Regions from separate parts of the Mesobacillus jeotgali genome, predicted to be linked through region 2. Evidence: riboswitches for the same ligand, from Rfam matches in the RefSeq annotation. Region 2 holds a riboswitch; each other region holds the start of a gene.
The links. A riboswitch is a leader RNA that binds a small molecule or an ion and turns the genes downstream of it on or off. The one in region 2 is predicted to bind thiamine pyrophosphate.
Positions count from the first base shown of each region.

Region 1: it holds a riboswitch for thiamine pyrophosphate, as region 2 does, so the genes downstream of both, FOF60_RS14645 (YkoF family thiamine/hydroxymethylpyrimidine-binding protein) here and thiT (energy-coupled thiamine transporter ThiT) in region 2, are expected to answer to the same signal.
Region 3: it holds a riboswitch for thiamine pyrophosphate, as region 2 does, so the genes downstream of both, tenA (thiaminase II) here and thiT (energy-coupled thiamine transporter ThiT) in region 2, are expected to answer to the same signal.

Region 1 covers NZ_CP109811.1:2,864,842-2,868,802, reverse strand. The annotation lists gene FOF60_RS14655 (ABC transporter ATP-binding protein) at 1-706, opposite strand, end outside; gene FOF60_RS14650 (ECF transporter S component) at 690-1,286, opposite strand; gene FOF60_RS14645 (YkoF family thiamine/hydroxymethylpyrimidine-binding protein) at 1,286-1,888, opposite strand; TPP riboswitch at 1,992-2,090, opposite strand; gene FOF60_RS14640 (hypothetical protein) at 2,699-2,887, shown strand; gene FOF60_RS14635 (hypothetical protein) at 3,062-3,304, shown strand; gene FOF60_RS14630 (hypothetical protein) at 3,374-3,529, opposite strand; gene FOF60_RS14625 (hypothetical protein) at 3,710-3,961, shown strand, end outside.
Region 2 covers NZ_CP109811.1:1,147,060-1,151,020, forward strand. The annotation lists gene FOF60_RS05715 (dicarboxylate/amino acid:cation symporter) at 1-145, shown strand, start outside; gene FOF60_RS05720 (histidine kinase N-terminal domain-containing protein) at 198-1,328, opposite strand; TPP riboswitch at 1,587-1,693, shown strand; gene thiT (energy-coupled thiamine transporter ThiT) at 1,803-2,399, shown strand; gene FOF60_RS05730 (FeoA family protein) at 2,667-2,891, shown strand; gene feoB (ferrous iron transport protein B) at 2,891-3,961, shown strand, end outside.
Region 3 covers NZ_CP109811.1:2,340,642-2,344,602, reverse strand. The annotation lists gene qoxB (cytochrome aa3 quinol oxidase subunit I) at 1-56, shown strand, start outside; gene qoxC (cytochrome aa3 quinol oxidase subunit III) at 46-651, shown strand; gene qoxD (cytochrome aa3 quinol oxidase subunit IV) at 653-952, shown strand; gene FOF60_RS11930 (hypothetical protein) at 1,214-1,429, opposite strand; TPP riboswitch at 1,603-1,712, shown strand; gene tenA (thiaminase II) at 1,792-2,463, shown strand; gene FOF60_RS11920 (DUF2935 domain-containing protein) at 2,547-3,359, opposite strand; gene FOF60_RS11915 (hypothetical protein) at 3,499-3,961, shown strand, end outside.

The DNA.
Region 1 (3,961 bases), 1.7 Mb from region 2:
CAGGCGGACCATTAAAAAACAGTTCACCCGCAGAATTCAATATGATGCAGCGATCCATCACTTCGAGCCAATGATCCAGGTTATGCTCGATAACTAGGATGCTAAACGAGTGCTCATTCTTTAATCTTTTTAACGTTTGGACCAATTCGAACCCTGAGGCGGGGTCCAGATTGGCAGTAGGTTCATCAAGTATTAATAACTCAGGTTCCATTGCCAGTGCACATGCAATCGCAAGCTTTTGCTTTTGCCCGCCAGAGAGTGAGTGGATCAGCCTGTGTTTAAAGTGCCTTATGTCTACTAAGTCTAGGGCATAATCTATTCTTTCTTTCATTTCCGATCTAGGAAATTGAATATTCTCTAAAACAAAAGCTAATTCTTCCTCGACAGTCAGCATGCAAAACTGAGAATCAGGATCCTGCATGACCAACCCGACTTTTTGATTTATCTTTCCGGACTCGAAGGAGGATAATTCCTTTCCTCTGAATTTTATGCTGCCGCTCATTATTCCATCAACAGACGCTGGATATAGATTATTCATACAGTATGCGAGTGTGCTCTTACCTGAACCGCTTGGACCCAGTACAAGAATGTTCTCATTTTCATTAATATCAAAAGTGATATTCTTTAAAATATCATCCTGATCCTCCTCAAATCGGAACGTTACGTTTGACACTTCAAGAAATGGAAGACTAGGCTGAGATATCATTGTTCTGCTTTGCCTTTCTGGCTTCCTTTCCAAGCGGGAAGCTATTCAACGCTCCTGTTTTAGCGAGGCTGTCGCTTATGTATTTACCTAGAAGACCCGCTAAGATTGCACCGCTAATAAGCCTGACGACAAACATGGCTGTTACATAACCAGGTGATAGAGCGGAGAAGCCGCCTAAAAAATAGCCCCATGCGAAGCTGGTGAGGGAAGACCCCATTCCTGCTGCTACAAGAACCCATGTAGAATAGTTCTTCCATTTGGTTGCCGCAAATGCGGCTTCTGCACCCAGTCCCTGGATAATACCGGCCAGGATCAGACGCGGACCAATAGCATTTCCAAGCATGACCTCGATTGTTGCTGCGATTGTTTCTGATAACACCGCTGCTCCAGGCTTCCTGATGATGTAGGCAGCTATGATGGAAACGATGAACCAGATCCCGAAGATCAAGTCATAGCCGATTAGTCCGAACATGCCTACAAGCACATTGCCGAGCTGTAAGAACAGGAGGTAGATTACGCCAAAAACAACTGCCAATACGGATAAAACTACAACCTCTCGAAGTTTCCAGTTTGCGAGCATTATCGTCCCTCCTTACGGGAAGGGCTGTTGGCGGACATGGTCACCGTCATAACAATATGTGAAGAATCACTGTTCCTGGCACCATCAAAAGCGTTTTCCATCCCGGTAAAAACCTTATTGGCGTCGCCGTCCAATCTTGAAGCATAATGAACTCCTCCGCTAAAGACTCCTTGTTGATCAACCGTTTTTATTTGATCCATGATTACATTCATATATCCGGGGATTCCCAAAGGATAGAGAGCAAACTGGGCTGCGACCTCCTGGTTGATTTTTTGAGAACGCTCCTCATTCATTAAATATGAATCTTCCGCCATAAAAGCATCCCCTGCACTGTCACCAGGACATCCATTTGAAAACGTGGCATTCAGGACCACATGACCTCCACCGATTGAAGCGTTCAGGAATATCGCTTTAACTACATCAAAAACATGTTCAGAACGTCCCCGGACACATGTGCTGACATCATCTGTCTTCATCCATACCTTTGATGTATCAACTTCCTTCAATGCAGAGAGAATAATGTCCACAAACCTGTCTGACATTGGGGAAATCGTAAACGTGGCCCCTGTAATCTCACTTGTACCGCAAAAAATTTCATTCATACCATTACATCTCCTTTGTTCACTTGATAAAAAACAAAAAACTGCATCCAGCGTGGTGGATGCAGTTGAATTCTATCGTCAGATAAAAAAAGAGATATAACGAAGAGCTTCGCCTGCACTTCCCCACGCTGGTATTATCCAGATCGGGTAATAAGGGTCAGAACAAAGTTCTTCTCAGCCAAAAGCTCCCCTAGTGCAAAAACCTATGCAGTTGTTGTTTTCAAAATCATCTTAATGTAAATAGGCTGTATTGTAAATGGCTAATTTTAAAAATTTGTATCATTCCGAATGGTTTCCAAAAACTTTTCTTTGGCAATAGCTCCCCAGAGTACCGAGGTCCATATTCAGCAACAGTTCCATTTCGCCTAGATCTTTTTTCGAAACGACAGGGTCACTTAAAGACCATTTAACAGTATAAACGAAATAGTAATCTTTGATTTGGCGAAATATAACGACCGAGTTTGGAAAAACGTCAAACTGCGCTTTAATATTATATCTCTTTGTGTAGGACCAATTTGTAAGCTTCATAGAAAATCTCCATGTCATTCAAATTTTAATAGGGCAACTGGGAAAAGCTCAAACAGTCATGTAACCCTAAATAATTCCCTCGTTAAAAACAAATCTTGATATAAATTACCCTGGAAGAGGATAGGAAAAACAACATAGTGTTGTAAGGTGATAGATTATGTTAAAATAAAGGGCGTTGCGGCTTAGTTAGCGACATATATCTACATACTATCAAACTGCTAGCAAATTGATGAATTGTATTTTTTTACATAGAATTAAAGGATTTGGAGGGAAATCTGTTCCATGAATGAGGCCCAGAGAATTCAATTGAATGTGAGAGTATCGAAGGAAACATCTGATAAACTAGATGAGATTGTCGAATATTATCAAGAGAATACAAAAATCGGCAGGATATACAAAGGCGATGTATTAACAGATATAATAGAAAAATCATATGAAATCATGCAAAAGCAAAAGAAGTTGAATAGATAAATCGGACTGAGTTCAAATATTAATTGTCCATGAAAAAAGATGTATGGGTAAATTAGACTATGCCAAATTGTCAAGGTTCAAATATGGCGAATTAGTGAACAAAACAGTTGCGTTAATCAATAATTAGTCGTATTATTTAAATAATCTGATAATACGATAAGGTGGTTTTTGATTATGATGCGAATGGCAATTGCAGGTGTAGCCGGCTTTGTCCTTGTGTTCATTGAGTCATATATTGTAATGGTATTCAAACAGTATGAGACGATTGAGTTCGGGGGGATGGCCCCGTTTGTCAGTGTCTGGTCGATGAACTTTTTCCTCGTTTTCTCGATCCTGACTCATATTAAATTTTGGTATGAAGAAAGAGAAGCACAGCGGGAAGAAGATGCAGCGGAAAGGGACCGGTTCATTAGTTAAAGCACTTTATGTAAATGTTTGCGTTACTGACCCTAAATAGGAAGAGAAAGGCGATTTGCCTTTCTCTTTTTATTTTGCTTTATTTTGATCTGTATCGATGCTGTCTCGTTCAGCCTCTTCAGCTGCTATCCTTAATTCCTGAAAAAATAACTGGTCATTGCAAACCATACTATGCTGTTCATTTTCCTCATTGAAATGTTTATGGTTATTTTGTTTTTGCTCCATTTTCTCATCCTCCTGCCTTTGTTTAGTACTGTGTATATTACTTCTTCCCTTATCAGAAAGATTCATGCCTCGGGTACCGTCGTTGTAAGTATTTACTAACGATTTTAAATCATGCAAAACGGATTCATTAACTTTCGCTTACAGTGGGAAACTATCTCTACTTTACTAATGGAGGGAAGCGTGGATATAGTGAAATCTGTTTACCAATTTGATGATGACCAGCAGTTTCTTAAAATTGATTTTCTGTTGGGAAGTGAACAATCTTCCTGGCGTACTTATGTTTTTGGTGAGAATTGGAATGATATCATCAGTTCTGCATCGGTCCTTTCCGAAACTATGGCCGACAGTATTGAATATGCTTTTGAAATCCTTGGCATCCGTGGCAGAATTGCAATCCTGGAAGCACCCAAACCTGGAGATTCACTAACAGAA
Region 2 (3,961 bases):
TATGGCTCGCACCGCTGTCAACATTACAGGAGATGCAGCTTGTGCGGTCATCGTCTCTGAAACTGAGAAAAAGCATCAAGTAAGACCGGAGAAAAGCAAAGTTAAAAATATGGCAGACAACCGCTCTCTTGAATATTTAGATTAAAGTAGAAGAGACCCCGCCTTTGCCGGCGGGGTCTTCTTGTTCAGGTTATATGTCAGATTTCGATTCTTGTCAAAGGCAGCAGCATAATGAAAGACGTCTTGTCAGGTTCTGATGAACAGGCAAGTATGCCTTTATGCTTTTCGATTATTTCCCTGCAGACGAACAACCCAAGTCCGGTTCCAAGTGTTTTGGTCGTGACGAATGGCTCAAAGATGGTTTTTAGCAAATGGTCGGGTATGATTGGCCCATTATTCGAAATTTCTATTTTGATATGGGTATCATTCACGAAAAATCCTTTGATTTCAATCTGTGGGTCATCACGGTATTGGCTCAATACGTCAATGGCATTAAAGATGATGTTGATGAGGACCTGCCTGATTTCATCAGCATAGCCGTACAAATCCATATCCTCTGCTACCTCTTTGATCACGCGGACATTCGTGTCAAGGATGCTGGGATATAGGAAATTTAAAACCTCATCAATCATTTTATTTAAAGAGAAATGTGTCTTTTCTTTTCCAATCAGCTCTTTTTTTGACAGCAGCAAGAATTGTGAAATTCGGAAATTCAGCTGCTCAAGCTCGCTTGAGATGATATCGAGATACTTCATATCTTGGTGTTCAGATCTCAAGAGCTGGATGAAGCCCTGAATAGAAGTCAACGGATTGCGGAATTCATGGATGAAGCTAGACGTCATTTGCCCAAGCAATGTCAGCCTGTCTTTATGCGTTGAATCGATGAACTGGTTCTTTTCCTCGATAATCTTGTTTTTCTGTTCATTATAATAGGATACAGCGTAATATAAAAAGGTATCGAAACAGTAATTGATCGAGTTGATGGCCTCTTGCATTTCTGTCCATTCCATATTCATTTTATGAAGATGTTTATATAAAACGGAGCGTCCGGAATTGACATTATAGACAAAATCGCCAATGTTAATGTCAGCACGAACCCGTTCTTCTCCGACCATGAAAGCAAGCTCCTGAATATGTTCTTCCAATTCTTCGCTTGTCCTAGAAAACACCGAGAGAATGACTGCATACATTCTCTCAGCGTTCTTGCTTATTTTCTCTTTATATGGATCATCTTCTGAGACGATTATTTTTTCCGTCCAGTCAGCTATCAGGTTTTCTTTTTCACTAGTCAGGAAGCTAAGCAATCGGTTATCCGTAATTGGCAGCATTTCATTAAGTCCCCCAGTTTTTCATTTCGGTATTAAAGATTCGAGGAAAAACCCGAAATCCCTTTGTCGAATATTAAGAACATGCGCTGAATCACGTCGAATAGCTAAAATCGTGACAAAAGACCGACTTTTTTAGCAACAATGAAAGAGTTTTGTCTATTGTTCCATCGACATTAATTGGGAAGTGCAGAGTCTGCTGACAGGTTCTACTTGTTATTGAATGGCAGAAGTAGTATATTCATAGTGTAGAAACTAAATAATAACCACAAGGGGAGCTGCGTAAAGTAGCTGAGAGTGAGCGGCCGAGTTCTTACCCTTTGAACCTGTTAGTTAATGCTAGCGAAGGAATGTGGATGCGATAGGAAAGCAATCTTGGGAATCCTATATCGATCCCCACGATTGCTTTTTTTGTTTCTGAAGCAGAAAAGGCGTGGTAGAAACGGACCTCATTCTGAAAAGAAGGAGGAACATAACATGAAACAAAAACAAACTCTCTTTTTAGTGGAAATAGCCGTATTTTCCGCACTGGCTTATTTGCTTGATTTATTTTCCGGATTTTTATTTTCAAGAATCTGGCCCCAGGGAGGATCAGTGTCGATTGCGATGGTGCCTGTATTCCTGATGGCGTTCCGCTGGGGAATAAAAGGCGGCGCAATAACCGGGCTGCTGCTCGGACTTTTGCAATTCATCCTTGGCTTCTCGCAAATATACCACCCTGTACAGGGATTCATTGATTATGTGGTTGCATTTACTGTACTGGGAGCTGCCGGTATTTTTGCGAGGCAGATCAAGGAAAATATCCAGAATGGAAATAAGACAAAGTGGATTGGTTTGATCATCGCCGGTACCTTTATTGGAAGCTTGCTTCGCTTTATCGCTCATTTCTTTTCGGGCTGGATCTTTTTTGGAGTCTGGGCGCCAGAAGGACAGCCAGCGTGGCTTTATTCAATAATCTATAACGGTACCTATATGATTCCGAGCATGATCTTAAGTGCCATTATCATTATTCTGGTCATCGGCTACGCACCATCGAGAATGGTTAAGTCGACACCTGTAAGCAATAAAATGTAGCAGATGGGGGAGCTGAAAAGCTCTCCTATTTTTTATGCGCACTTTATACCTATAAGGGTATATGATGAAAATGAAGTGATTGTGGGTGAAAATATTGTCAATTATATGGAGTTTGCAATAAATATACGTTGCAAGCGTAATCTTAGTGATTTATGTCACAGTGTATCTCGCCGTCAACTGGTTAAATAAAGATAATCATTCTCATTTAGAAAAAAGAATCATCAAAGAGTTTTATCATAACTATTAAACTAAAAAAAGGTGATGGCTATGCTGGGAAAATTAAAGACTGGTGAAAAAGGCCGGATCATGAATATTGCAAGTGCTGACAAATTTGTCAGAAGAAGATTGCTTGATTTGGGAATAGCAGAAGGCTCTGAAGTGTGCGTAAAATGCATACTGCCTTTTGGCGGCCCAGTCATGGTTGAATCCTGCGGGCAATGCATCGGTATCCGCCGCAAAGAAGCCCTAAGGATTGAAGTGGAGCGAGTATGATGAATATTGCGCTCATTGGCAATCCAAACACTGGAAAAACATCATTGTTTAATAACTTAACAGGTTCCTATGAATATGTCGGCAACTGGAGCGGGGTAACGGTCGAAAAGAAAGTTGGATTACTTAAAAATGGCAGGGACCAGCTTATTGACCTTCCCGGGGTGTATACCCTCAATCCACTTTCTAAAGATGAAGGTGTTGTAACGAATTTCTTCCTGAATGAACCATTCGAAAAACTTCTCAATATCCTGGACGCTTCTCAGTTAAGGCGCAATCTCCACCTTACTATGCAGCTGTTGGAATACGGTGCACCTGTCATTATTGGCTTAAACATGCTGGATGTGGCTAAAAACCGTGGTATTGACATTGATATTGCTAAACTGTCTCAATCATTGGGCGTGGCAGTAGCACCTGTTGTTGCCAGGTCAGGAAAAGGGTGTAATGAACTTGCAGAGCTGGTGACTGGCGGAGTTATTGGTATCGGGAAGTCGAATCTCATTTATTATGGAAAAGCGATTGAAGCGGGCATCCTGGAGCTTGAGAACAAACTGGCCGGAAAGACGCAACACCCGGTTCGATGGCTTGCACTTCAGCTGTTTGAAGGCAATCCCTATGTGAAAAGCTATTTAGAAACTATTTTGCCATCGGGTGAGATTGACACCTTGGTTAACCATGTTTCTATTTCTGAACAGCAAAACTTGGGCAGCAAACAAGCGCTTGACCAGATCATCCATCGAAAACGCAGTGAAGCGATTGATAAAATAGTAACAGAGGCAGCCACCTCAACGGAAAATAAAAAGATTCCATTGACAGAGAAGGTTGACATGCTCGTAACGAATAAATTCCTGGGAATCCCGATTTTTCTTGTACTGATGTACATGATGTTCATGCTTACCTTTGACTGGCTTGGCTTCCCGCTGTCAGACGCATTGGAATCTTTCCTGTCCGGACCAGTAACATCGGGAATCACAGCAGCACTGTCTGCAGCCGGTGCTTCATCATTCATCCAGGACCTGGTTCTTGATGGAATTGTAGCCGGGGTAGGGGGAGTCCTCGTCTTCGTGCCGCAA
Region 3 (3,961 bases), 1.2 Mb from region 2:
CAGAAAGCAAATGGAGAAAAGGCGCGAACAAAGGAGTGAAGAACCATGTCAGCTAAAGTCAATGCAGCTTTACCGCTTGAATACCAGACAGAACAAAATAGGATGAATATCCTCGGCTTCTGGGTCTTCCTTGGAGCAGAAATCGTGCTGTTCGCTACCCTTTTCGGAGTGTATGGAGTGCTCGGTGAAAGATATGCAGGCGGTCCTACACAAAAAGATATTTTTATTGTAAGAGATGTCATGATCCAGACTTTCCTGCTGCTGACAAGCAGTTTTACAATGGGAATCTCGATCTTCGAAATGCGCAGAAGCAATATTAAAGGCATGCTGATGTGGCTCGTATTCACATTATTGCTGGGCGGCGGCTTCCTGTTCATGGAGGTTCGCGAGTTTATCCATTATGTCCATGAAGGTGCTACGATGCAGACAAGTGCGTTCCTATCCAGCTTCTTCGTTCTGCTTGGAACACACGGTTTGCACGTTACAATCGGGATTGGCTGGGCTATCCTGCTGATCATCCAGATATTGCAGCGAGGATTAACACCTGTTACAGCCCGCAAAGCATTTATCTTCGGACTGTACTGGCACTTCCTTGACGTCGTCTGGATCTTCATCTTCACATTTGTTTATTTACAAGGGTTGGTGATGTAAAATGGATAAGCATTCTAAAGGCTTCCCAATCAGTCATGTCATCGGATTCTTCATGTCACTAGTCCTGACATTCGGAGCAGCATGGATTGCCCTTCAGAGCTCACTCTCAATGAAGGCAGTCATGTGGATCATCGGAACACTGGCAGTTATCCAGGCCGGAATCCAGCTATACATGTTCATGCACATCAATGAAGGCGATGATAAAGTAACCAATAATATCAATATCATTTATTCAGCTTTTATCGCAGTTGTCATAGTTGCAGGATCCATCTGGGTCATGACTTCTGGACACTCGCATTAAAATGAAATGAAACCAGGCATCCTCTCAGGGGTGACCTGGTTTTTTTGTGGGCTCATTTTGAATAATTGATGCTGATTCAGACAATTTTCGGTTGAGGCAGCTGGATTTTGTCCGAACATGCTCTTACTTCGGACAATCTTTGCTTGGGCCAACGAGATTTTGTCCGAACATGCCCCTACTTCGGACAACTTTTGCTTAGGCGGCCGGGATTTTGTCCCAACCTTACTCTACTTCAAACAACCTTCACTTTTCATTAATGAACTAAATTTTAGCCATCTCGCCTTTGCGTCCTTTGATTAAACGCAATCGTGGCAGTTTGCCTTCTTTCTTGAATAGTGAGAACATCGCGAAGTTAAATGCTGCCAGAAACAGTGATAATACTGCATGCTGGAATCCGTGTGACATCAATGCCAGGAATCCGCTTACAAGACAATACAATCCAACGATTAAATAAAAATACATAAGAAGTTTTCCCACTTCTCATTCCCCCACTTTTTCGTATGTAATTTTAATATTAACAGAATTTATAAACAAATGTCACATAATGTTCACAATTAGCACCAAATTTTTTCACAATTTATTTTTCCTTAATAGCTTGACTCTTCAACAGCCAAGCTATTATGATTACAGATGAAATCTAAATATCCGTATTTTACCACTAGGGGTGCCTTTGATTTAAGGCTGAGATTAAAGTGAAACTTTGAGACCCTTGGAACCTGATCTGGTTTATACCAGCGTAGGAAAGTGGAATTTGGGACATTTTTTGTTGTGCCAATAAAACCACTTTCTTTGGAAAGTGGTTTTTTTATTGGGCTAAACAGGAAGAGGAGGAGATTTTTATGAAGAGTTTTACTGAGGAGTTAAAGAGACAGGCTGATCCAATCTGGCGGGCAAATTTTGATCACCCATTTGTACAGGGAATTGCAAATGGTAATTTAGCAATGGAATCCTTTCGCTATTATGTTTTACAGGATTCCTATTACCTTTCCCATTTTGCCAGGATACAGGCAATCGCAGCGTCAAGAGCAGCTGATTTGTTCACCACTTCGAGAATGGCAGCCCATTCCATGGGGACTTATGAGGCTGAACTTGGTTTGCATGAAAATTTTCTAAAGCAACTGGAAGTAACAAAACAAGAACTAGCGGAGTTTAACCCCTCTCCTACTGCCTATGCTTACACTTCCCATCTTTATCGAGTTGCTGCTTCAGGAAGCCTGGCTGAAATCATCGCAGCCATCCTACCATGCTACTGGATTTACCATGAAATTGGACAATTGTTTAAGGGATCCACCCCCAATGTCCAAATTTATCAAGAATGGATTGCAGCATATGGAGGAGAATGGTTCAGTGAACTTGTAAATGAGCAGCTAAACAGGCTTGATCAGCTTGCAGTGGAAGCGTCAAATATAGAAAAAGAAAAAATGAAACTGCATTTTATCATAAGCAGCCAGTATGAATTCATGTTTTGGGACATGGCATACAATCAAGAAAAATGGCCTATTGAATTGTAAAAGCGAACATAAAAAACAACGGGATCCTTCCCGTTGTTTTAATTCAGGGTGCAAACAGGTCACTTCATGCTGTTGTTTTTTGCCTAAAAGGAAGGCTTCGACAAGGAGCAATTGCCGACTTGTGCCTGCAGCCTTGGTTCATAGTAGCTTAAACTGGCAAGAAAGTAACAGGTTTCTGGAAAGTGATGCTCCAGAAAGCGGAGATTTGTTTTATTCAAAAGTGTATTGGCCTTATACTTTTCCACCATCTTTCTAATATAATGATCCATTTCCAGCGTCGTCTTTCCTACTTCATAGATGAATTCCTGCTGACGGGCAAAGCCTGGCTGTTTTACCCGAAGATAATTTTTCAAATGGTGATTCTGGACAATGTAAAGCTGAAATCTTCGTTTGTACTCCTGCGTTACTATGTTGGCTTCGACTTCAATTGGATCGAGGAGATTTTCAAAAAGTACCGCGTGGCCAAGCTGGTCTTCAAGCCAAAGGTCCATCACCTGTGTAACGGACAACCGTACTGGTTCTTGGCCTTGTACCAGATAGCTCAATATCCGTAAATACTCCTGATTTTCACTTAATGTACCGTTTAAATAGGTTGGTGACAAGTTAAGGTTAACTTTGTTATCAATTCGTAATGATTGCAGTGTACCTTCAAAATCATAATAGCTTTTAGCAACCTGCCATGCTTTTCTTGAAAAATCAATCATTTGACTGTCCTGGTAGCCTGTTTGACGAGGAATCGACTGTAACTCGCCTAAAAGTTCGCCATATAACCGTATAAATTGCCTCGCAATTTCCACATACTCCGATTCATTTGGAGACAAACCGTCCCTGACAAAATAAGCGTGATCCTGCAGCATTTCAATCCAAAATGAATGTTCATCCCAAAGAGAAATCATCCCTTTACCCCCTCCTTTTCCTTCTTATACTTACTGTTCAAAAGAGTAAGAAATGATGATCGATAGAAATTTTTAATATCATTCATCTTTTATCCTGATGTGGAGATACTAAAAAAATCAATTCCAAAAGGAGTTGCTTATGAAGAATTTAAAACTTTACATATTTCTAATGGCTGTCCTGCCCTGGCTGTCGCTGCCTCTTCTTGGTAAACAAACGTTCAGGAAGTTCCTGCCCGGTACATTGTTCATGGGAATTTATCTAATGTTTGAAGGAAGGCTGGCTGAAAAAAGAAAGTGGTGGTGGTTTCCGTTTAAAATTAAACCAAACGTATTAGCTGAAATGCCCCTAATCTGGGGACCATTTTTCATAGGGTCATTTTGGATCATGAAATACACCTATAAAAAATTTAACCTTTATTTATTGGTCAATATCCTAATTGATTCACTGTTCACTTATTATGGACTGAACATCTTCAAGAAAGTTGGCTATGTCTCATTGGTACGCTTAACAAAATTCCAACTTTCGATAGTGTTTTTATTTAAAACCCTAGTTTTATATGGATTCCAGGTTTTTTATGACAAAGTAATACGAGGACAATCAG